Regions from separate parts of the Allobosea sp. BIWAKO-01 genome, predicted to be linked through region 2. Evidence: predicted binding sites of a transcription regulator. Region 2 holds the regulator's gene; the other holds the start of a gene.
The links. Region 2 encodes LexA, which represses DNA repair genes until DNA is damaged. Its sites were predicted from a motif close to TGTTCNNNNTGTGTTCNG; they were not measured.
Positions count from the first base shown of each region.

Region 1: the regulator LexA is predicted to act here: its motif matches at 4,645-4,662, upstream of BIWAKO_RS33995 (LexA family protein).

Region 1 is NZ_BCQA01000002.1:475,783-487,918, forward strand. It holds gene BIWAKO_RS33965 (phasin family protein) at 1-31, shown strand, start outside; gene BIWAKO_RS36290 (hypothetical protein) at 87-257, shown strand; gene BIWAKO_RS33970 (hypothetical protein) at 1,744-2,097, shown strand; gene BIWAKO_RS33980 (hypothetical protein) at 2,298-2,588, opposite strand; gene BIWAKO_RS33985 (hypothetical protein) at 2,633-2,926, opposite strand; gene BIWAKO_RS33990 (Y-family DNA polymerase) at 2,926-4,206, opposite strand; gene BIWAKO_RS33995 (LexA family protein) at 4,203-4,619, opposite strand; gene BIWAKO_RS34000 (response regulator) at 5,704-6,375, shown strand; gene BIWAKO_RS37260 (hypothetical protein) at 6,792-6,917, opposite strand; gene BIWAKO_RS34005 (hypothetical protein) at 6,914-7,111, opposite strand; gene BIWAKO_RS34010 (hypothetical protein) at 7,095-7,391, opposite strand; gene BIWAKO_RS37045 (helix-turn-helix domain-containing protein) at 7,659-7,886, shown strand; gene BIWAKO_RS34720 (hypothetical protein) at 7,894-8,121, shown strand; gene BIWAKO_RS34020 (hypothetical protein) at 8,388-8,708, opposite strand; gene BIWAKO_RS35805 (hypothetical protein) at 9,069-9,350, opposite strand; partial or broken gene BIWAKO_RS37535 (NapC/NirT family cytochrome c) at 9,441-9,632, shown strand; gene BIWAKO_RS35130 (autotransporter family protein) at 10,102-12,136, shown strand, end outside.
Region 2 is NZ_BCQA01000001.1:5,027,881-5,040,016, reverse strand. It holds gene moaC (cyclic pyranopterin monophosphate synthase MoaC) at 1-144, shown strand, start outside; gene BIWAKO_RS23630 (molybdopterin molybdotransferase MoeA) at 141-1,352, shown strand; gene lexA (transcriptional repressor LexA) at 1,434-2,138, shown strand; gene BIWAKO_RS23620 (hypothetical protein) at 2,132-2,551, opposite strand; gene BIWAKO_RS23615 (ComEC/Rec2 family competence protein) at 2,676-4,382, opposite strand; gene gltX (glutamate--tRNA ligase) at 4,541-5,959, shown strand; gene gltA (citrate synthase) at 6,229-7,518, shown strand; gene BIWAKO_RS23600 (Bug family tripartite tricarboxylate transporter substrate binding protein) at 7,643-8,635, shown strand; gene lpxB (lipid-A-disaccharide synthase) at 8,653-9,816, opposite strand; gene BIWAKO_RS23590 (LpxI family protein) at 9,813-10,673, opposite strand; gene lpxA (acyl-ACP--UDP-N-acetylglucosamine O-acyltransferase) at 10,670-11,479, opposite strand; gene fabZ (3-hydroxyacyl-ACP dehydratase FabZ) at 11,518-11,976, opposite strand.

The DNA.
Region 1 (12,136 bases), on a different contig from region 2:
GCCCCTGCAGCCCCCGCGTTGGGCCGCATGAGCGCCGCCCGCCATCTCGCTGTCGGACCTCGCGGGCGGTGGCTCCCCCGGAACCTATGCGCTCGGCCTGGTGCGGCGGAACAAAAAAAAGCCCCGACCTGGATGACGTTGTTATCCAGGTCGGCGCGGGCCAGCAATGCCAGCATGACGAGGCTGCCGATAGCGGCATGGGAGATCAGCGCCTCTCTTCCGTGACCAAGGCCGGCACGCCGCTGGCGGGGCGCTGAACAACGTCCCACATCACCCAGGCTAGGTCATGCCGGGGGCTTTGGGTACGATCATCGGGCCACTAGGGCGGCAAAAACTTGGCCTGCCATTCCGCTTCGGTCAGGGGCGGCCCAGTTCCGCTTCATCCTCAGCAATTGTACCAGCAAGGCTCGCTTCCCATCCCTCATGGCTTGGCGGGCGGTTACTGACCACGAAGCGCGCACCATTATTGGAGCGTGCCGTCTCCAGATTTGCGATGCGCTGAGACAGTCGCGTTATGGTGCTTGGCCTCGTCATGCCCTTCCTCCTTCGAGCGCCTCGAGCCTGCGGTGCAGATCGGTGACCTCGATGGCCTTGGCATGGGCATCGACCAGCTTGCCGAGTTCAGCGGCTTCGGATGGGTCAGCTCCCCGGCTGCGACTGCCTCCAGGATGGCATCTGGTCGTGCGCCGCCGCCACTCTCGCGCTGGGGGTGGTGATCGTCCGCTGGTTCGCTGGGCGCGCCGACGACGCAGTTCGTCCGGATCAGCAGCAGCCCTCCTGAGGGCGTTGAGGCGGCAGGCGAAGCGAAGCCGCAAGCGCCGACATGATCCAGCTGTAGAGGGCCCGTCCGCCGCATTCCGCGAAGCGCGATGGAGGCTGCGAGAGACGGGGTTCTGGCCGGGTGGCAGCCGGCCCGACGCAGTTCTTCGCCACCTACAAGGCAGAGATCGAGCGGGCCGCGGCCGCCCTGCGCTAAAGCAGAAAGCCCACCAGCATCGCCGCGACCGAATGCCTTCGCCTCGTCATTGCCGCCACGAGTGGCCCTCCGCGCAGCCATCCGCTTCTTCCGACGGAGCGAGGCATGAACGAGTATTACCAGCGCTGTGGGACAGGGTGTCCGACTACGCGGACGGCATCATTGCCCGCATCAAAGCCGGCGAGGTCCATCCGAGCGCCTATGAACGGCTGACCCCGTCTTTTCTTGACCAGGCTGCTTACCGGGAGCACCATATCGCATTGCACCACTACGCCCTGACACATTTCTACGGCAGGAGCCGCAGTAGCGCATAGGTCCAACTGGCTCCCCGGTGACCTTCCCATGGGTCGGCTGGGTGACGAAGACCCCGTAGTTGCACGCCACCTTAGAAGCTGGCCCTACGGGGTTTTTTATCACGCTGAGGTGCAACTAAATTCACTAGGACCGGACGAGCGATGGGCACGGCGCTGCCTCGACGCCGGCGCCAGCCGCTCCTATGCGAAGGCGCAGGATGACCTGAAGAAGAAGGAAGCCCTGACCTTCTCCGAAGAGGAACTCGACAACCTCCTGCCGCCGACGCTCCGGCGGTCGGACCGGAAGAGGCTTCCACCTCCAACAAAGACATAGGCTGATGCGCATTGCATCAGTGCGGCGGAAGAGCTTCTCCTACCAATGCCGACCGGATAATGATGTCGATCTGCCCAGGTCGATGATTTGCTGGATTTGCCAGACTGGGCCGTCGGGCTGCGAGACCGGAACAACGCCTGATGGACGTCGCTCAGCGCGGCGTTGAAGCGTTCGTGGCCCAGGCGATAATTCAGCAGGTGCCCTTCGCGATGGAAACTGTCTTCTCCTATTGGAAGGAGCAGCCAGACGGCACTTTCCTCTCCAAAATAGACAAGTTTCTGGAGCTCCGGCGGGAGGGATATTTCGTTCTGCTGTGCTTTGTCGGCTTGAGCAACTACGACCTCTCCGTGGGTCGCGTTCAAGCTCGCGATGCCGCCGGCGGTCACAATATCGACCAAGCGGATGTCTTCGTCAGGACCGAGGACCGCACCCCGCTCGAATACATCCTCAAGCCGCTCAAGGATCAGATCGCCAAGGCCTTCAGGGAGAGGTGAGGCGCGTGGTTTTGTCGGGCTTTATGCGAAATCTCGTGGTCACCCAGCCATATTCCGATGTCGAACAGGCGCTCGTTTAGCGTAAACGGTTCGAGGGGGAGGTCGATCGCGAATGCCCCCGCGGGGCCGACAGCGGTGGCCACAGCGATGCTGGATTTCTGCATTTCGCCCTCCCGCCGCACAGGATGAGGTCGCATAGATTAGTCCCCTCTGCCGGACTTTTTCAATCGCGAAGCCCAGGTTGCGAAAGGCGTGTTCTTGGCCAAGTGTCGATTGAAGTCCGGAGCGTCGTCGTCCCACCAGACAGGGCCCCGCTCGCCAAGGGCAACCTTGGCTGTTTCGACGGCGGCACGGGCGACATGGAGTTCGCCGCTTCCACGTTTGGCGTCCTTCACAGCACGGCGAGCATCCATCAGCTCGGTGACAAGCTCATGACGGCGCGCAGCCGGAATGGCGGGATTTGTTGCTCGCCACAGCCTGCCGGCGACCATGAAATATCTGCCGTCCGGTGTCGTCGGATGATCGCGCCGGTCGCTCAATCCGGATACTCGCGGGCGAGACGATCATAAGCGTCCTCGGCTGCGGCGTCGCCCGCCATGGCATTTTCGATTTCATTCTCGTCGACGAGCACCCCGCCGAAATGTGCGACGAAGGCGCGCGCCAGGCCCCGGTCTTCGAATGCGATGCGGACGGTGTCGGAACCCGGGAAGCGGTCGAGAACACGGAAGCCGATTTGCCAGTCGCCACACCAGCTCTCAATCCTGCGCAGGCGTTCCGGTGCAGAGACAGGGTCCAATTTCATTTCGACCTGATGATTGAAGCCTGGCATCACGCACTCCCAACGACTGGCACCTCGTCGAGCCGCGTCGTGTAACGCGGCGAACGCATATCGAATTTCGTGACCCACGCCTTCTGCTGACGAGCGATGCCGGCTGCGGCAGGAAAAACAACGCCACGACCGTGTTGCTTGTTGCACGCGTCCAGAGCCTCCATCAGCCGGCCGCTCTTCTCGCGATCGAGGGCGCCGATCAGGGCTCGCTGCGACATCTCGGGCGCCACCAGGTCGACCGTCATCAAGCCGGCCTTGGCGTAGCGGTAGCCCGACTTCCAGATCCGCCGCGCTCCCCACTTGGCAGCACGGACCAGGACGAGGGTGTCGTTGCTCGCCTCGGGGAAGTCGACCGTGGTCGAAACCGAGCGGGCAGGGCCGTTGTCGAACGGAGAAGTGTGGAAGAAGACCGTGACGTGATCCGTCGCCAGTCCATGGTGCCGGAGCTTCTCGCCCAAACGGATGGCGTGGGCGGCGATCGCCTCCTGCATCATCTCGAGGCTTTCAACCCGGCCTGAGAACGACCTTGTGACAGCACAGCCCTTTCGCGTGGGAGCGACGCTCTCCAGGTTGATGCAGGGCTGGCCGCGCAGCTCCTGGATGATCCGTTCCCCGACAACGGTCAGTGTCTTCCGAGCGAGCTTGGGATCGAGAGCGGCGACATCGGCGGCCGTCTTGCAGCCGAAGGCGCCCAGCTTGGTCTGGCTGGCGCGGCCGATGCCCCAGACGTCCTCCAACGGCATCAGCGGCAGCCACTCCCGGCGCGCTTCCTCGCTCGTCAGGTCGCAGGTGCCGCCGAGTTGGGGCGTGGTCTTTGCGATCTTGTTCGCGAGCTTTGCCAGTGTCTTCGTTGGGCCGATGCCGACGCAGGTGGGGACGCCGGTCCATTTCGAGACCGTGGAGCGCAGGTCGCGGCCCAGCTCTTCGCGATGCTCAGGCGCAACTGCGGTGAGGTCCAGGAAGCTCTCGTCGATGGAATAAATCTCGATGTCGGGGGAGAACCGCTCATAGACGGTGTTCATCCGACGGCTCAAATCGCCGTAGAGGGAATAGTTCGACGAGAAGACGACGACGCCCTCGCGCTTGCACAGGTCGCGGATCTGGAACATCGGCGCGCCCATCTTGATCCCGAGGGCCTTCGCCTCGGCCGTCCTGGCAACCGCGCAGCCGTCGTTGTTCGACAACACGATCACCGGTCGGTGTCGCAACTTCGGATCGAACACGCGCTCGCAGGAGCAGTAGAAGCTGTTGCCGTCGATCAGGGCGAACGACCGCGTCATCGCCGGAAGCGCCGCACCGCGTTGGTGACCACGCCGAAGACGTCGATTTCGGCGTCGGGACCAGGGTCGTAGTCTGGGTAGCGCCGGTTGCCGAACACGAGACTCGAACGGCCGCCGGCGATCTTGAAAACCTTGACGCTGCGCTCGCCGTTGACGTCCACCACGACGGCGTCTCCGTCACGGGGGACCAGGCTGCGGTCGACCGTGATCAGACTGCCGTCGAAGATCCCGACGTCGATCGCGCTGTCGCCAGCGACGGTCATGATGTAGGTCGCCGGGGCGTTCTTGATCAGCGCCCGCGACAGATCGATCGGTGTGTCGAGGTAGTCGTCGGCTGGCGAAGGAAAGCCCGCGCGCACGGCCTTCAGGTAGACCGGGAGAAAGATAGGCGGTCCAAGGACGGCGGGGGACATGTGCATTGAGGTGCGCTCTGATTGATGGAACATAACAAGAACATCATAATCGCACTCCGAGTCAACGCGGACAATTTGTTGCCTCACGGGCCGGCAGGAATGGTGTGCATCTGCAATGGCCCCAACGCCAGCACTGCCGCCCTAAAATGCGTGGCAACGGCCTCGCTCTCGCGGCGGGGTGGTCAATTATTCTGCCAATGCGCTCAGATCTGGATGGGACGCGAAATGCGGAAACTCGCCGGCGCCGGCAAGGCTGCAAAAATCAAAATGAAAAGGGTCCGGAAGCTTGACCCTTCCGGACCCGGTGTCTTGCCGACGGCTCTGCCTTCCGAAGGTTTAGGCAGAGATAGTATACATATGCACTGTGTGCCCGACTGCTTCAACCAACTCAAAGTAGGCGGCTAATCCACTGCGGATCGGAGGGTTTGATTTCGTCTGCGCCAGATTGGCGAATTTCTGAGATCACTGACTTGCCCGATTCACGCCGAAGCCAGATTGGGCAGTGTGCTGCGGAACTATGAGCTGAAATGACGCTCGTGGCGGGCCGCGCTCTCAAGTTCGGATTGGCCGACCAATACACCTTTCTGGAAAGCCGCGCATGAAGTCACGCCCGGCTGTGCCTGCATCTCGCGAAGCAATCGGAGTGCATCAGAAGCTGACATAGCAGGGTTCGTAATCTTGGAATTTCGAACGGTGGCTTTGATTTGATACAAGTTTGGACTCGCTTTTAGATTCCTTGGAGTCGGCATAGCCAGATACCGGGCCGACTGAAAAGCCTAATGTTTGTGACATTCAAGTGCGCATGTTTGAGCGAAGGTACGCCGGCCACTTTTTTGTGCGCGCTCGACGAGCTCAATCATGGCGACCGAGATCCGGTCGGTTCGAAGCCCAAGGCGCGCTATCGTTCGTGTTCCAGGATGCGAGCTGCGGCTCGTGGGCGTCATGGGGACGGAATTTCGGCATGTTAGTTTATAGTAGAACTATGATCAACACCAATCTCTGTTGGAAGTATTTACAAAGGACGTTAACTACGCAAACCTCAGAGTCCGGCTTGGGGAGGTAAAGCAAAGAGGATCGGCTGGGCATGTCGCAACGTTCTGTTGCAATTATCGACGATCATCCCTTGCTGATGGAGGGGATCGCCGCGCTACTGAAGCGGAGCGGCGGTTTCACGCTCGCTGCGACCGGGAATATTGCGGATGACATCGTGTCGATCACGAGAGCGCATCGTCCCGATGAAATGATAGTCGATCTGCATATGGCGGGGGATGTCTTTCACGCTATCTCCGAGGCGTTGAAAATCGCTCCCGAGATGAAGATCATCGTGTTCACAGCCTCAACAAACGCGGATGATGCAATCGAGGCTCTGGATTCCGGTGCCAAGGGATATGTCTTGAAAGGTAGCCCAGCAGCTGATCTCTTCCAGGCACTCCATTCCGCGCAGCAAGGTGAGGTTTACATCACCCCTGCTTTCGCGACCAAGGTGATCGGAGCCTTGCAAGATAGGGCCCTCTTACGAAAACAGGCGGTCCAAAACAGGCTCAGCGTTCGCGAAGAGCAGATCGTCAAGCTGCTGCTGCTCGGGAAAAGGAACAGTGAGATCGCTCACGAGCTTTCGCTCAGCGACAAAACCATCAAGGGCTACATGACGAACCTGATGGCCAAGCTGAACGCCCGCAATCGGCTGGAAGTAGTGCTTGCAGCGCAAAAGCTACATGCTTCTACGATTGCCCTCGAACCTGTAGATCGCTCGTAAGAAATGGCAATACCCGCCCACACCCTCAAAGGAAATGCCCTCGAGGTCCGACGATCTGCCGCGCTTTCGCCGCGGGGCATCGTCATGATCAAAATCACCGATCGGAGACATTGAAGGCCGGTGGCTGCTACCGCTCCTGGCCCTTTCCCGACATCCAGGGAGTCTGCTTTTGGGCAGTCAAGGTTGGTCTATCGGGATCTGGTGAAATTATTGCACATCAACGTAGGAAAAACCCCGTAGAGACCAGCTGGAAATTGGCTCTACGGGGTCTCTGCACCCGGCCATCCTTCCTGGGGAGGCCGTCGCCGGGGAGCCTTGGATCAGTGTCGGCCAATCCGCTGCTGCGGCTCCTGCCGTCGAAGCGTGTCATGGCGAGGTCGTGCAATGCCGGACGGTGATCCCGCTAGGCAGCCTGGTCAAGAAGAGAACAGGATCAGCCCTTCATACGCGCTCGGATGGACCTTGCCGGCCTTGATGCGGGCAGTGATGCCGTCGGCGTCGTCGGACACCCTGACCCGGCAACGCTGGCAGTGCTCGCTCATGCCTTGCCCTTCCGGAAGAAGTGCGTGGCTGCGTTGATCTCCGGTCCGTCCGTGGCGGCAACGACGAGGCGAAGGCTTTCCGTCGCCGAGATGCTGGTGGGCGGCAGATGGGCGACCGCCGCGGCCCTGACCTCATCAAGCGCCTGGGCCATCCTGGCGGCGCGGGCCTCGATGGCGTCATGTGCCTTGCGCATCGCCTAGGGCGGCCTCGGCCAGCTCGGCACGCTGCTCCAGAGAGGCGACCGCGTCCATTGCCATGACCTGGATGTCAACGAGCATGTCCGCGCGGTCGTTGATGTGCGCCTTCGCGGTCTCCACGGTAGCGGGCGTGGCTGGCGGGTTGGGCAGCTCCACCGCTGGCGCAGACATGCGAGCGAGGGCTTCGGCAGCCTCGGAGAGCAGGGCAAACGTGGCCCCATCGGAGCGTGAAGCAAGCTGGAGCAGTCGCTCCGGGAGATCAGCCTTGGTCACCATCAGGTCCCACATACAGAGCGCGGAACAGGTGGGCGCCGGCCCATAGACGGCACGGCTGCGATCAACTTCAATCACACGTCCACCAACTACGTATTTGCGTCGGCGATCAGCGGCAATGGCCCGGACAATGGGCTCGCCGGCACGATCACGCTCACCGGTGCCAGCGGCGCTTGCCCACCCACTATGTCGGTTTACCGCTCCTTAACCGTGGCGGGCGTCATTCTAAGGTGTCCATCAGAGTTGGGGGGCTCGGAGAGGACCGTGACCATGCAACTGCTCGATGCTGTGCGATCCGTCGTGGATCAATTCGTCGGCCTGCCAATTGCCTTTGTCGAACGCCAACTGATCCTGGCAACGCTGCGGGAAACCGGCGGCAACCGCACCCATGCCGCTTCTCTGCTCGGCATCTCCATCCGCACGTTGCGTAACAAAATTACGTTGTACGCAGCGAACGGCCACGACATACCGGAACCTGCACATCCAGCGGCCCAATGAGCGCGCGATGTCGCTTGCCTCCTCGCACGGCATCGCCGCAGCAAACCTCGTCTCCTCCGCAACCATGGCCGGCCTACTGCGCAGCCTTGTGCAGAAAGGCATTTTGGAGGCCGCCGACATTAGGGAGATCTACGAAATCGCCCTTCTCATTCTTGAACAGCAGCAAGGCGCTGTGCCGGGCGCAGAAGCAACCTTCAACGCCGCCCGATCTGCAATTGAACGGAAACTGGCATAGCCGCTCAGGCCACGCAGTCTCCTCCACCAGTCACTTAATGCGACCGAGCAAAGTCGCGACAGTCGGCCGGCGGCCCAATGAGATGCGGCGCCTAGGCGAACTACGCGGTGGTGATTCGTGCCCTCAGCGCGCAGCGACCCATGCCTGGCAACCTGCCCGACAGGCCGCGACGCGGGCAGGCCGAACCAGGATGGCATTCCTCATGCTCCAGACTGCGCCAAGCTTGGCGGAGACTTGCAGGCGTTGCCCTCGCTGGGAGGGTTCCGTCAGCGGGTCTGGCTGTCATCCTCCGGGGATGCCGACTGCGTTACCTGCGGCTTGGCCGCTCTGGCGATGGCGCCGGGAACCGGAACGGCCTCTGCCATCGCGATGGCGTCGCTCTCGATCGAGGTCGCGAGCCGGCGGTAATCGTCGAGGCTGAACATCGAGCAGCGTGTGTCCTGGGACCACCGGGTGATCACCTCCCAGACGACGTCGTACTCCTCGCAGAAGCCGCGAAACCGCAGGTCTTGCATTCGCACGAAGCGATTGCGGAATTCGGGGAGCCTAAGCATGAGGCGGGCAAGCCCGCGCTTTTGAGCCAACATGGCACGCCCTCATGAACCCACCAGAAGACATAGGCGAGGAACGCATAGGCAAGGGCGGAAGAGAGGAACGATCTCGATTATCACCATTCCCATGACGAATACTGACACGGAACGCCAATCGCCTCAAATGTACTTTGCATAGCGATCGACGATTTGCGCTTGCGATGCGGCGTCGTAGTTAAGACAGGTTTTTCGGGTTCACAGAAAGTTGCCGCCGCAGGGGCTTCCAGGGCCGCCTTCACATCAATGATTCAAGCCGAGCACTCCAAAGCAGAGTACGAGCGCCTGTCGGCAATCCACAGCATTGACGCTTTGGTGGTCAATCAACCCCTCGCCGTCGAGACAAGGGGGCGTTTCCGATCATGCCACTGGGCGCTTTTGAGCTTGGGCCCTGTAGGCGTTCGCCCGATCCAACAACATGTTCCTGGCATGAGGAATGTGCTCGGCGCCCGGACCTACCCACGCGTTAGCATCATGTTTTTCGGTGCCGCCATTCAGCTGCAATCCGTCAATCGGGACGTGGCTCCACTCGTGCTCGACGTAAAATTCGTTGGTGTCGGAGTTGTAGCAGAGATGCCACCAATCTTCGTTCTCGGCCGGAGGCCCTTTGATGCGGGAAGCGAGCTGTTCGAACAGAATCATATCGTCTCCATGCTCTTCGCTAGACACATTGGACGTGAAGGCTGATTGCGACAACCGCGTAGGGGGCAGCGATGCAGGCTTCGAAGTCTGGGCGAGATCTTCGGCACGATCTCGACACGCCGGAAATTCGTCGATCACCGGCTGGAACTCGCCAAGCATGAATGGGCGCGGCTGAAGGCGAACGGCTCGCTGGAATGCCGCAACCGCCAATCCAACGTGGTGCAGGGCTTTACCAAGCAGACGCGACGGGCAGCCGAGATCCACAGCCGGTTCCTGATCCCGAAGGATGGAAGGAAGCCCCCGAACTCCAGGGCAAGGGCATCGCCTCCTGGCGTGGGCCCGAACGGGAACTGCGCGCCTATCTCGCCAGCATCGAAGGCAAGCGTGCTTGCCAAGCGAGCGCGCCAATCAACGGCGTCCCACGCCTCCGACGGCCAGGGCGGATGGGCATGCCCCCAGCAGTATCTCTGCAACACGGCGCGGAATTCTTGTCGGAGCAAGTAGATGCCGTTTGACAAAAATTATCGACTCTCGAACTCTTCTCTTGGTGCGCGACTCGGAGTTGCCACTTTGCGATTCGAAGTCGCCACATAGGTGAGAGCGGGCCTATTAGGCGCGCGACTTGAGATGTGGAGGCTGCATGACTTGCGATGCCGCGATTCGACCTCCCTGCATCTTGCGAAGCGTCGGCGCTGGACGTCGAAAGCTTTTGCTTATGGCGGCGTCCGCACTTACGCCCTTGACCTTAAGCGTGGCGGAGCCGGCGCTGGCGCAGTGCGCGGGTCTCCTCGACAACACGACCTGTACGCCGGGTGGCAACCCCTATCCTAGCGGCATCAATGCCGACGGCGTTGGTACTAACGCCCCCATCAACCTCACGCTTCTGCCGGGTGTCAATGTCGTCATCCCGCCCGGCCCGGGCGGCGTCAACGCCGTCAACGCCGCTAACACCACTGGCGTGACCCTGGGCAGTGCTAACATCACCATCACTGCGAATGATGTAACCATCGCCAATGTCGCCAATCCGCTTAGCAACAACAACACCGGTTTGCGAATACAATCGAGCGGCGACGCCATAATTACGGCAACGAACACCACGATTGATGTGAACGGCACCGCAAGCGACTGGGCGATATTGGCGTTCGCAATGCCAAACCTAACGGGGTCTCCTCATGTGGCGAGCGTAAACTGGAGCGGTCAGCGCCTCACCTCAAGCGGACTTGAATCGGGCGGCATACAGGCGGACAACCGCGGCATTGGCAACGCCATCGTCGTGGCTTCGGGAGATGTCAACGTCGTCGCGGGCACTGGTGTCGGGCCCAGCCAGTACGGCTTGCTCGCTCATTCGGGTGACACGTTACTGGTAGCCAGTGCGGCCGGCGATGCGTCCGTGACATACAATAGCGGCACGATCAACGTTGACGCAGCTCGGCCCCGAGGCATCCTCGCGTGGGTTGGTGGCAGCAGCGGTTCGGCTACGGTCACCACCGCGGCCGGCACCGTCATCAATGTGAGCGGCACGCAATTTGGGGGCCCCGGGGTCTATGTCTTTTCAAGTTCGAGCGCAGCCACCGACAAGTTAACTGCGAACGTGGCATCGGCAATCACGAGTTCCGGACCGTTGACCACCGATTCCGCTAATCTACCGGCCGGTATTCGCGCCCTAAACGGTGCAGCTGCGCAAATCGATGTGACCTATACCGGCCCGGGCATTACAACCTTTGGCGGGAACGGCTCCGGCATCACAGCCCTTTCTGGCAGCGGTAGCATAATGGTGAATTCCTCCGGGCCGATCAACACGACGAACGGCTCCAACGCAGTCGGCATCCTCGCCGACAGCAGCGGCACGATACTCCGTAGAAGCCCTGGATTACTCACTGACATCCAACCGATAAATCCGGTACCGACCGCGATAACTGGCTCGGTGCTAGTCAATACGAGCAAGGATGTGCTCGCCCAGGGGGAGTTCGGCACCGGGATCAGCGCGACCAGCGGCAGTGGCGGCGTGACGGTCAACGTTCTGGCCGGATCGGTGATGGGGGGTTGGCAGACTGATCTTACCAGCATCGGCCCGACCTACGGTCTACAGGCCGCCGGTATTTTTCTGAATTCGCCCGGCGGCTCGACCTTGACCAACAACGGCAGCATCGGCGCATGGTCCGACCGCGCGATTGCCGGCGATCCGCAGGTCACCAACAACGGTCTCATCACCGGCTTCGTGCAATTCACAGGCGGCGACAACAGCGTTCTCAACAATGGCGCGTTCAACCTGAGGCATTTCGCCGATACGAATGGAGACGGCGTACGGGATACGCTGCGGGTGGCGATTGCAGACCTCGGCGAGGGTCCCAACAACACTTTTGTCAATACCGGAACGCTGGCACTGCCGGGCTCGCCTCAGGCAAGCGTTCTCGACGCAAGCGGGCAATTCCTGCCGCAGGCGAATGCGCTGAACGCCATGGCGTTGTCTGGCCCAGTTCAGGGACAAATCGTGGGAGCCGCCAGCTTCATCAACAGCGGGGTGATCGACCTTCAGGCCAACCCTGTCGCTGGCGACGTCCTGGTGATTACCGGCGCGCGCTCAGCCGGCAGCTTCGGAGGCGGCACCTTTGTCTCAAACGGCGGCTCGCTTCGGCTGGATTCGGTGCTCAACGACGGCTTGCCTTCGCAGTCTGACGTCCTCGTGGTCGATCAGACCAGCGTCGGCGCGGGTGGACCCACCAGCATCGTCGTGCGAAACGCCGGCGGCAGCGGTGCGCTCACCCCGAGCAACGGCATCCTGGTCG
Region 2 (12,136 bases):
TTGACCGCTGTTGGCGTCGCTTGCCTCACAGTCTACGACATGGTCAAGGCAGTCGACCGGGCGATGCGGATCGAGGGCATCAGGCTCGTCCACAAGTCAGGTGGCAAATCCGGCACCTTCGATCTCCCGGAAACTGCGCGATGAGCCTCACGCCCGTCCCCGTCGCCCTGAAAGCGCTTATCGACAGCGTTCCGGCACCGACACCAGCAGAAACTCTGCCACTCGCACATTGCGTAGGGCGCGTGCTCGCCGCCGACCTGCAGGCGCTTCGGACCCACCCCCCCTTTGCCAACTCAGCAATGGATGGATACGCCGTTCGCGCCGAAGATACTGCGCCGGCAAATGAATTGCGTGTCATCGGCGAATCGGCTGCCGGTCGCTCCTTCTCAGGGATGGTCCGCTCCAATGAGGCTGTTCGCATCTTCACCGGTGCTCCAATTCCGGAGGGCGCCGATACGATCCTGATTCAGGAGAACGCGGACGGCGTCGGCGGCACGACGATCCGCGTGCGCGAGGGCGCCGAGCGCGGCAAGTTCGTTCGTCAGGCAGGATTGGACTTCTCCGAGGGCGAGGTGTTGCTTCTCGCCGGCAGCCGACTCGAAAGTGCGAGCCTCGGCCTCGCTGCAGCCATGGGCCACCCCACGCTCACTGTGCGTCGCAGGCCACTGGTCGCAATCCTCGCGACCGGCGACGAGCTGGTCCAGCCGGGCGAGCCGGTTGGCCCCGACCAGATCGTCGCGTCCAACAGTTTTGCGCTCGCCGCGCTGGTCGAGCAGGCCGGGGGCACAGCGCTCGATCTCGGGATCGCCCGCGATGATCATGCCGACCTCGCCGACAAGATCGGCCAGGCACGGAAGGCCGATGCCGATGTGCTGATCACCCTGGGAGGGGCCTCGGTAGGTGAGCACGATCTCGTCCAGGCAGCGTTGATTGGGCAAGGCATGGCGCTCGGCTTCTGGAAAATCGCCATGCGGCCGGGCAAGCCGATGATGATGGGCCGCCTCGGCCGTATGGTCGCGCTCGGCCTGCCCGGAAACCCCGTCTCGTCCATCGTCTGCGGGCATCTCTTCGTCGTTCCGCTGCTCAGGGCCCTCCTCGGCGTGCCGGAACCTGAGCGCGATCTGAGTGAGCCCGCAATCGTCGGCAGAGATTTGCCGGCAAATGATGAACGGCAGGACTATATGAGGTCGGAACTGATCCTCACCCCGGAGGGATGGCTGGCAACGCCCTTCGCCAAGCAGGATTCATCCATGCTGGCCACTCTCGCCCGCGCCGATGCGCTGCTCATTCGCGAATCATTTGCTGCGCCGGCAAACAAAGGCGACGGCTGCCGGATCATCCGCCTGCGCTGAGGGCGCTTGCGGAACACAACGCGAACCTGTATGGTGTTCGTGCTTTGTTTCGATTCCGTGCAAAGAGCGCCGGCGGGGACCATGCTGACACGCAAACAGTTCGAACTGCTTCGTTTCATCCAGGAACGCCTGCGCGAGACAGGGGTCCCCCCCTCCTTCGACGAGATGAAGGACGCGCTCGATCTGCGCTCCAAGTCCGGTATTCATCGCCTGATCATGGCGCTGGAGGAGCGCGGTTTCATTCGCCGCCTGCCTAATCGGGCCCGGGCGCTCGAGATCATCAAGCTGCCCGAGGGGGCTGGCGGCCCTCAGGCGACGCGCGGGCGGTTCAACCCCTCCGTCGTCCAGGGTGGCCTTGGCAAGGTCCGGCCGATCGCACCGCCCCCGGACGAGGATGTGCGCTCCACAGTCGCGATTCCGGTCATGGGGCGGATTGCCGCCGGTACGCCGATTTCCGCCATCCAGAGCCGCAGCCATAGCGTGGCCCTGCCTGCTGACATGCTTGGCCCCGGCGAACATTTTGCTCTCGAGGTGCGCGGCGACTCGATGGTGGAAGCCGGCATTCTCGACGGCGATACCGTGGTGATCAAACGTCAGGACACGGCCAATACCGGCGATATCGTAGTGGCCCTGATCGATGACGAGGAAGCGACGCTGAAGCGGCTGCGCAAGCGCGGCTCCTCGATCGCTCTCGAAGCTGCCAATCCTGCCTATGAGACAAGGGTGCTGGGACCGGACCGCGTCAAGATTCAAGGCCGCCTGGTCAACCTGATGCGGCGCTACTGAAGCGGCTCGTGCTCTTCGACAGCCACCAGCGGCAAAGCCGGCGAAGGCCCTGGCGGGGTGCTTGCAGGCCGCTCCCGCTTGCGGCTCCAGGGACGATCGACACCATCCTGCTCTGATAGATGTGCGCGCCAGCCGCCCTTGTGGCCGACAAGTGCGGTCGCGCCATCGCGCGACAATGCCCTGCGGTCGATCAGTCGTGCAGCGCACGGAGCGTTCCACGGAATCGGCGTAATGACGAGATCGGCGCGCCGGCAGTCCTCGACGATGGCCAGGCGATCACGTGCAAAGGCAACGCTTCGTCCTTCCTTGCTGCGGACGACACAACCCAACGTGTCGCAGGCCGCGCCGTCCCGCAGGCTGTTGTCGTCAGGCCGGCGATTATCGCCATCTGCGTTCAGCCATTGTTGCAGCACGAAGCGGCTCGGTTGCCCCGCCAGGTCATGCGACCATCGCCCCCGCGGACCAGGATCCCGGAACCATCGCGTTCGATCAGGATGTCGGGCCTGTCGGGCTTCGCCGCCACGACCAGTCCCGCGATCAGGGGGCGACGGCCAGGAAGCGTAGCGGTGTCGTCCAGAGCGTGATCCAGAGAAGCGCGGCGGCAAAGCATGCGAGCGCCGCCGTCCCGAACGCAGGAATGATCACTGCGGAGTGGTCGAATCCCGCAACCCAGCGCGCGGATTGCAGCACATAGTCCGAAGCGACTCCCATAAGCGCCCAAGCCGGCCAATCCAGGCCGAAGGGATAGGCGAGTACGCCGAAGACCGCCGCAGGCATGACGATCAGGGAAACGAAGGGCAAGGCGAGCGCATTGCCGAGCAGGCCGAAGGGGTTGAAGGTCTGGAAGTGATAGGCACCAAAAGGTGCGGTTGCGACCGTCGCCAACACGGTCGTGACCGTGAGGCCGACCACCGCGACCCAGATTGGCCGTAGCGGCCAAGGCAGGTTCGCCGGCGCCTCGGAGTGGCCGCGATCCTCCCAGCGCTCGGCAAAGGCGATCAGCGCCGCGACAGCACCAAAGGACATCTGGAAACTCGGGCCAAGCAGCGCGTCAGGCTCGCGCAGCAGGACGATCATCGCAGCGAGCTCCAGATTGCGCATGCTGAGCGCCGGGCGATCGACGAGGATCGCACCGAGCATGACCAAGGTCATGATCAGAGAGCGCACCGTCGCGACTTCGGCTCCAGAGAAAATGCAATAGGCCGTGGCGCCGAGCATCGCGGCCAGGGCAGCGAGCTTCTTTACGGGCCAGCGCAATGCCAGCGTTTGCGATAGCGCCAGCAGGCCACGGACCAGGCCGAAGATCGTGGCGGAGGCCAGCACCATGTGAAGGCCCGAAATCGAGATGATGTGATAGATGCCGGCTGCACGCAGGTCGATATTGGTCGCCTCAGTGATGAGGCCGCGCTTGCCGGTAACCAGCGACGCCGCCATCGCGCCTGCCTGCCCTCCCCCGATCCCGGCGATACGCTCCGTCAGGGCATTGCGCGCCCGGTCGACCATCGCGCGAATCTGAAGCTCGAGCGGTGGCTGCGAGGGTGGTGGGGCGAGCGTGATCTTTCCGGGAATGGTCCCGACCGCCCCAAGCCCTCGGAAGAAGGCGTCGCGCCCGAAATCGTAGCCGCCTGGCCGCACCGGACCGGGCGGCGGCAGGAGGCGCGCGAGGGCGACGATGTGATCGCCCGGCGAAACCGATCCGCCCTTGACGTTGACCCGAACCCGCCGTGGCAGGCGTTCAGGCTCCACCCCGGCAATGCTGGTCACCAGGATCACGAGGCGCGCGCCAGCGTCACGCGCCTCGACCGATTCGACAAAGCCGGTGAGTTGTCCCACGCGCGTTCGATCGAGCATCGGTCCTGCGATTGTCGCCGTGCGCCAGGCCGCGGCACCAAAGCCGGCGAAGATGGCAGCAAGGCAGACGCAAGCGAGCATGACCGGGCGTCGGGCGCGCGACAGCGCTGCCATCGCAGCGGAGATGCCAAAGCCGGAGAGTGGGACCCAGAGGGATGGCTCGCGGTCGGCCGCGAAATAAAGCAGGATGCCGGCTCCCATCAGCACCGGCAGCCAGAGAAAGGGCCTTCTGCGCCCGGCCTCGATCGCGATGGCGCCCAGGAAACGCGCGCGCCATTCGGCGAGAAACAACCGAATTGCAGCGTCCTGAAACCACATCTCGGGAATGCGGAACGGTACGGCGCGAACACGCGCGCCGCGCAGCCGGCTCGGGTCTGGCGGCGACTCGCGCATAGGCCGTCCCTCGGGCGGCCAACCGGATGCGATCTTGCGCTTAACGTCGGCCCCATCAGCATGTTACAGGGGCGGCGTCGGTTGTCATGTCCCATCGACGTCTTGTTCCTCTGCCGCTCTGTCGGCCTCATTTCCCGTCCTGCCGGAGCCTGCCTTTCATGAGTGATGCGGTCGTTACGCGCTTCGCGCCGTCTCCAACCGGATTCCTGCATATCGGCGGCGCGCGTACCGCGCTGTTCAACTGGCTCTATGCCCGTCGCCATGGCGGCAAGATGCTGCTGCGCATCGAGGACACCGACCGTGAACGCTCGACAGAGCCGGCCATCGCGGCGATTCTCGACGGCCTGTCCTGGCTTGGCCTCGATTGGGACGGCGAGACCGTCTACCAGTTCGCCCGTGCGGCCCGGCATCGCGAGGTCGCCGAGCAGATGCTCGCCGCCGGCAAGGCCTATTATTGCTATGCGACGCCGCAGGAACTCGAGGAGATGCGCGAGAAGGCGCGCGCTGAGGGCCGTCCCATGCGCTATGACGGACGCTGGCGCGATCGCGATCCAGCGACCGCTCCGGCCGGCGTGAAGCCGGTCATCCGCCTGCGCGCGCCGCAGACCGGCGAGACAGTGGTCGAGGACGAAGTGCAGGGCCGCGTCGTCTGGCAGAACGAGAATCTAGACGACCTCGTGCTGCTGCGTTCCGACGGCAACCCGACCTATATGCTCGCTGTCGTCGTGGACGACCATGACATGGCCGTGACTCATGTCATCCGTGGCGACGACCATCTCACCAACGCCGCCCGCCAGACCCAGATCTACCAGGCTATGGGCTGGCGCGTGCCGAGCATGTCGCATATCCCGCTGATCCATGGGGCGGACGGCGCGAAGCTCTCCAAGCGCCATGGCGCGCTCGGCGTCGATGCCTATCGCTCCATGGGCTATCTGCCGGTGGCCCTGCGCAACTACCTCCTCCGGCTCGGCTGGAGCCATGGCGACCAGGAGATCTTCTCGACCGAAGAGATGGTCTCGCTGTTCAATCTTTCCTCCATCGGCCGTTCCCCTGCACGCTTCGACTACGCCAAGCTGGAGAGCCTGAACGGACTCTATATGCGCCAGTCCGATGATCGTGACCTGCTTGATGCACTGAAGAGCATCCTGCCGGAAATCGGCCCTGCGCATGGCCTTGGCCCCGAACTCGATCCGGTTCTCGAAGCCAAGCTTCTTGCTGCGATGCCGGGACTGAAGGAGCGTGCCAAGACGCTGATCGAGCTGCTCGACAGCGCGTCCTATCTTTTTGCCAAGCGTCCGCTCGCACTCGACCAGAAGGCGGCGACACTGCTGGACGAGGGCGCGCGCCAGCGCATGCCTAGCCTGGCAGAGAAGCTTGCCGCGGTGAATGACTGGACACCAGCTCCACTCGAGGCCGCGGTCCGGGCCTTCGCCGAAGAGCAGGCCCTCAAGCTCGGACAGGTAGCGCAGCCGCTGCGGGCCGCACTCACCGGACGGAGCCAGTCGCCCGGCCTGTTCGATGTGATGGCGGTGCTCGGCCGTGAGGAAACGCTGGCTCGCCTCAGCGATCAAACGTGATCAAAGGCGGGGCAGCCCCGCCTTTGTGATTGGTTGAACCCCAGGGGCAAATGGGCTAGTGACGCCGCATATACCGGGGGTGTCCGAAGCGGCGCCCCGGTATGAATATTGCTTTAATATCAGTCGGATGTACCTTCCTTTGCCTGCAATCCCGTCACATGGCCGTTACGCAGAGCCACTCGGATGATGATTGCCGTTCCGGCACCCATTCGTGCCGGCTCGGATGGAACGAAGATTGATCAGCAGCGAGCCTGAAAGGATCGGTATCGATGAGCGGAACCAACAGCCAGCTGAGTGTGGACGGCAAGACCGTCGACCTGACGGTCAAGACCGGATCGATCGGCCCATCCGTCATCGACATCAGCAAGCTCTACGCGCAAACCGGGATGTTCACCTATGACCCCGGCTTCACCTCGACCGCGAGCTGCGAGTCGGAGATCACCTATATCGATGGCGACGAGGGCGTTCTGCTCCACCGTGGCTATCCGATCGAGCAGCTTGCCGAGCATGGCGACTTTCTCGAGACCTGTTATCTCCTGCTTTACGGCGACCTGCCCACCGCGGCGCAGAAGGCGGATTTCGACTATCGCGTGACGCGCCACACCATGGTGCACGAGCAGATGGCCCGCTTCTTCCAGGGCTTCCGCCGCGACGCGCATCCGATGGCGGTGCTGGTCGCATCGGTCGGCGCCATGTCGGCCTTCTATCACGACTCGACCGACATCTCGGACCCGCAGCAGCGCATGATCGCGTCGATGCGGATGATCGCCAAGCTGCCGACGCTGGCCGCGATGGCCTTCAAGTACACGATTGGCCAACCCTTCGTGTACCCGTTGAACTCGCTCGACTACACCTCGAATTTCCTGCGCATGTGCTTCGCGGTGCCGGCGGAGGAGTACAAGGTCAATCCGGTGCTGTCGCGCGCGCTTGACCGCATCTTCATCCTGCATGCCGACCACGAGCAGAACGCCTCGACCTCGACCGTGCGTCTCGCCGGTTCCTCGGGCGCCAATCCCTTCGCCTGCATCGCAGCCGGCATCGCCTGCCTCTGGGGCCCTGCGCATGGCGGCGCCAACGAGGCGGCCCTCAAGATGCTCGAGGAGATCGGCTCGGTCGACAACATCCCGAAATACATCGCCAAGGCGAAGGACAAGAACGATCCGTTCCGCCTGATGGGCTTCGGGCACCGCGTCTACAAGAACTACGATCCGCGCGCCAAGATCATGCAGAAGACGACGCATGAGGTACTGAACGAACTCGGCTTCAAGGATGATCCGCTGCTCGATGTCGCGATGGAGCTCGAGCGCATCGCGCTCAGCGACAGCTACTTCATCGAGAAGAAGCTCTATCCGAATATCGATTTCTATTCGGGCATCACCTTGAAGGCGATGGGATTCCCGACATCGATGTTCACCGCGCTCTTCGCACTCGCCCGCACCGTCGGCTGGATCGCGCAGTGGAAGGAAATGATCGAGGATCCGTCCCAGCGGATCGGCCGCCCGCGCCAGCTCTATACCGGCTCGCCGAAGCGCGATTACACACCGATCGGCCGTCGCTGAGAACAATTTGACACGATCTTTATGACGAAGGTCGAACCCCATCGGATTTAACAATCCGGTGGGGTTTATCATATGGTGCGCCGCCATAACCTGCGCTCCGCAGAGCAATGACGGGAAACGCCTGATGGACCGCTTCACAACACCGAACCGCCGCGCTTTCATGGCTGGGGCCGGGGCATCCGCCCTCGTGGCCAGCAGCCTGCCCGCGCGGGCCCAGAACTTCCCGACACGGCCGATCATGCTGGTCGTGCCCTTCGCCGCTGGCGGATCGACCGATATCGTCGCCCGACTCGTCGGTGCGAAAATGGCCGAGTCGCTTGGCCAGCAAGTGGTGATCGAGAACCGCGCCGGCGCAGGCGGCAATGTCGGCTCGACCGCGGTCGCTCGCGCCGCACCCGACGGTTACACGATCCTGATGGGCACGATCTCGACCCATGCCCTCAATCCCGCGATCCTCAAGGTGGTGACGTTCGATCCGATCAAGGATTTCACGCCGATCTCCCTGCTGGCCGTGGTGCCCAACGTCATGGTCGTGCACCCGAGCTTTCCGGCCAAGACGGTCCAGGAGGTCATCAAGGTCCTGAAGGACAATCCCGGCAAATACTCCTACGCCTCATCGGGCGTGGGTACGCCGCTGCATCTTTCGGGTGAGCTGTTCAAGTCGCTCGGCGGCGTGAGCATGAACCATGTGCCCTATCGCGGCGCCGGCCCGGCTCTCAACGATGTCGTCGCTGGCGCCGTGCCGATCATGTTCGACAACCTGCCCTCCTCCGCGCAGTTCATTCGCAGCGGCCAGCTCCGCGCGATCGGCGTTACCACGAAGGAGCGCGTGCCATCTTTCCCCGAGATACCGACCATCGCCGAAGGCGGTCTTGCCGGCTATGAAACCTATACGTGGAACGCGCTGTTTGGCCCGGCGAATATGCCAAGGGCAGTCGTTGAGCGCCTGAACGCCGAAGCCAACAAGGCCCTGACGGACCCCAATGTGAAGCAGCGCCTGAACGATGTCAGTGCTGTCATCGTTGGCTCGACCCCCGAGGCGCTGGGTGAACACGTCAAGGTCGAATTCGCGAAATGGGGGCCCATCGCCAAGGCATCCGGTGCGGCGCTTGAATGAGCGCTGCACCGCGCTGATCAGGCTGCCAGCAGTCCCAAGGCGGCATCGACCGCGTTCTCGGCCGGGCTCGCCCCGGCCGATTTCATGATGCGCTCGACATCTGCGAAGCCCGCAAGCTGGGCCTCGCGCACAGGACCTTCGCTGAGGACCGCCAGCACAGCTGCGCTGAGCGCTTCGGGCGAGGCTTCGTCCTGGATGAACTCGGGAACGATGCGCGTGCCGGCAACGAGATTGGGCAGGATCACCGTCGGCAGCTTGATCAGCCTGCGCGCCAGCATCGCCTCCCAGGCCGCGCCACGATAAGCTGCGACCAGCGGCACCTGTGCCAGAGCGAGCTCGAGCGTCACAGTCCCGGAGGCCGCGAGCGCAGCGCGCGCCGTGCGAAAAGCGGCAAGCTTGGCGTCTTCGCCATCGACGAGACGGGGCTTCACAGACCAGGTCGAGACAGCCTCCTCGATCATGCCGCGCAGATGCGGAACCGCCGGCAGCACGAAGCGCGCGCCGGGCACCTCGTTCGCGATGAGCGAGACCGTCTCGCCGAAGGCCGGCATGAGGTGGCTGATCTCCGAACGACGGCTGCCGGGAAGGATCAGGATGTCTGGCGTCGAAGAGGCGTTGCGCCGCGCCTGATCCCCGTCACTTGGCCGCAGCTCGGCGAGCCGCTCGATCAGGGGGTGGCCGACATAGATCGTCTTCGGGCCTCCCAGCCTTTCCAACGCAGCGGGCTCGAAGGGCAGCAGCGCCAGGATGCGATCGACATGTGGCGCCATCTTGCGGGCGCGCCCTGAACGCCACGCCCAGACACTGGGGCAGACCCAGTGTGCAATCGGGATCCCGGGAGACGTCCGTCGAACCTTCCGAGCGACGCGCAATGAGAAATCCGGGCTGTCGATGGTGAGCAGCAGATCGGGCGCGAAGGCAACGACGCCCTTGGCGGCATCGGACATGCGTCGGAGCAGCAGCGGCAGCCTAGCCAAGACGGGGCCGAACCCCATCACGGCGATATCGGATTGGGGAAAGAGTGGCCGCAGTCCCTGTGCGATCAGGCTCTCGCCGCCGACGCCCACGATCTCGAGCGGACGATCACCCAACCGCCGCCGCAGGACGGCGAGAAAGCGCAACGCCAGAGCATCGCCAGACGCTTCGCCCGCAATGATGGCGAGCCGGAAGGGCCGGTTCACGCGACGCCCTCGACGAACAGACCAAGCTCGTCAGCCAGTGCGCCCAGTCGAACGCTGTCTCCGACAAGCACATTGCCGGCGCGTAGCGCGATGCCGGAGAGGCCAGCCTTAGCCGCGTTCCGCAGGGTTTCAGGCCCGATCGCCGGCATGTCGACGCGCAGGTCCTGGCCTTCCTTGGGGGCCTTGACCAGAACGCCGTCGCCCTTGTCGATCTTGAGACGCCCTGCGCCCACCAGCTCGGCGACGCGCCTGATCATGGCGTCGGTACCCTCGGCAGCCTCAATTGCCACGACACGATGATCGGCAACGATTGCGGCCTGACCGACATCGAAGGGCGACAAAGCCGCCAGCAACGAGAAGCCATGTTCGATGCCGTCGCGCGCCACGGCCGAGACGCTGCGGCGCCCCAATGGACCGAGCGGCGCGGTCAAGCCCGGAGCGATCTCGGCTGGACCATGAACACGAAAACCCCGTCCCTCGAAGAACTGGACCACACCCTTGAGCAAATGATCATCCCCGCCGCGAAAGGCGCGAGCGAAGTGGGGCAGGTATTTCAGCGTCGAGGGCTCGGGCATCAGCGAGCCAAAGCTCGGCCGCGGCAACGCGCCGATCATGACGATGTCGACGATCCCGCGCCGCTTGAGCTCGTCGAGCAATCGCCCGAGTTGCCCCAGGCGATAGACACGCGAGGATTCAGGATCGAAATCGCTCGGGTTGGCTGCGCCGTCGATCGCCGCGATATAAAGCTGATGCCCCCGCGCTGCCGCCAGCCGGGCCAGATGCGGCGGGTATTCCCCGCCTCCGGCGATGATGGCGAGAGGAAAGGCGCCGGTCGCTGCGTCGCTGCCCGTGCTCACCGGTCGGGCGCGTTGACGTCGCGCGGAATGCAGATGGCGCGGTCGCTGCCCGAGCGGATGAAATCGAGGATCTCGAGCATCAGCGGGTGCGAGGCAAATTCCGTCGCCACGTCTTCGACGCGCTCGGCCAAGGTGCCTTCGTCGGCGAAGAGCAAACGATAGGCGCGACGCAGCTCATGAATCTGCTCCCGCGAGAAACCACGCCGCTTCAGCCCGACCAGATTGAGCCCGGCCAGATGCGCAGGATTATCCCGCACCATGCCGAAGGGAATGACATCGTTCATCACACCGGCGCCGCCGCCGATGAAAGCATGCTCACCAATGCGAACGAACTGGTGGAGTCCCGTCCCACCACTGACGATGACGTAGTCGCCAACCTTGACGTGGCCGGCACTCATCACGTTGTTCGAGAAGATGACGTTGTTGCCGATTTCGTTGTCGTGCCCGACATGCGAATTGGCAAGGAACAGGCAGCGGTCACCCACGACGGTTTTCATGCCGCCGCCTTCGGTGCCCGGATTCATGGTCACGCCTTCGCGGATCATGCAATCCGCGCCGATCGTCAGCGTCGACGGCTCACCGTGATATTTGAGATCCTGCGGCGGGTGGCCGATGGAGGCGAAGGGGTAGATCCTGGTCCGGGCCCCGATCGTGGTTCGGCCGGCGATCGCAACGTGACTGACGAGCTCCGCGCCGTCCCCAAGAACGACATTGGGGCCGACCGTGCAGAACGGACCGATAACGACCCCCTCGCCCAGCTGCGCAGCCGGATCGACGACCGACATCGGATGGATAGTCGCGCTCATGAAAGATCTGTCCTGATTTCGACGGAAAGCGGCTGGCCTTAAGCCACCATCGCGGAGATCTCGGCCTCCGCGACAAGCACGCCGTCAACTTTCGCCTCGCCGCGGTAGAACCAGATATTGCGCTTGCGGGCGACCTTGGTGAGGTGGAAACGCAAGGTATCGCCCGGTACGACCGGCTTGCGGAACTTGGCCTTGTCGATCGTGGTGAAGAGCACGGACTGTACCGCCTCCTCATCAATTCCGCGAGCGCTCACGACGAGCACGCCGGCGGTTTGCGCCATAGCCTCGATCATCAACACCCCCGGGAAGACCGGGCGGCCTGGAAAATGCCCGGTGAACTGGGGCTCGTTGGCGGTGACGTTCTTGATACCAATGCCAGACTCGTCGCCGTTCATCTCGATGACACGGTCGACGAGAAGGAACGGATAGCGATGGGGAATGCAGGCCATGATCTTCTGAATATCGGCCACACCCAGCGATGTCGTCGCGTCGGTCATGCTCTCCCGTCTCCCGCGCAGGCCTGCCGGCTTCGCCCGCAAAGTTGTATCGTTAAATCGATGCCGGAACAGGAGGTTGCGGCTGGCGCCGGGTTCCTGTCAGCTTCTATGCCCGTTTGCCGGAAATGGTACCGGACGATCAAGCGAATTCGACATTAGA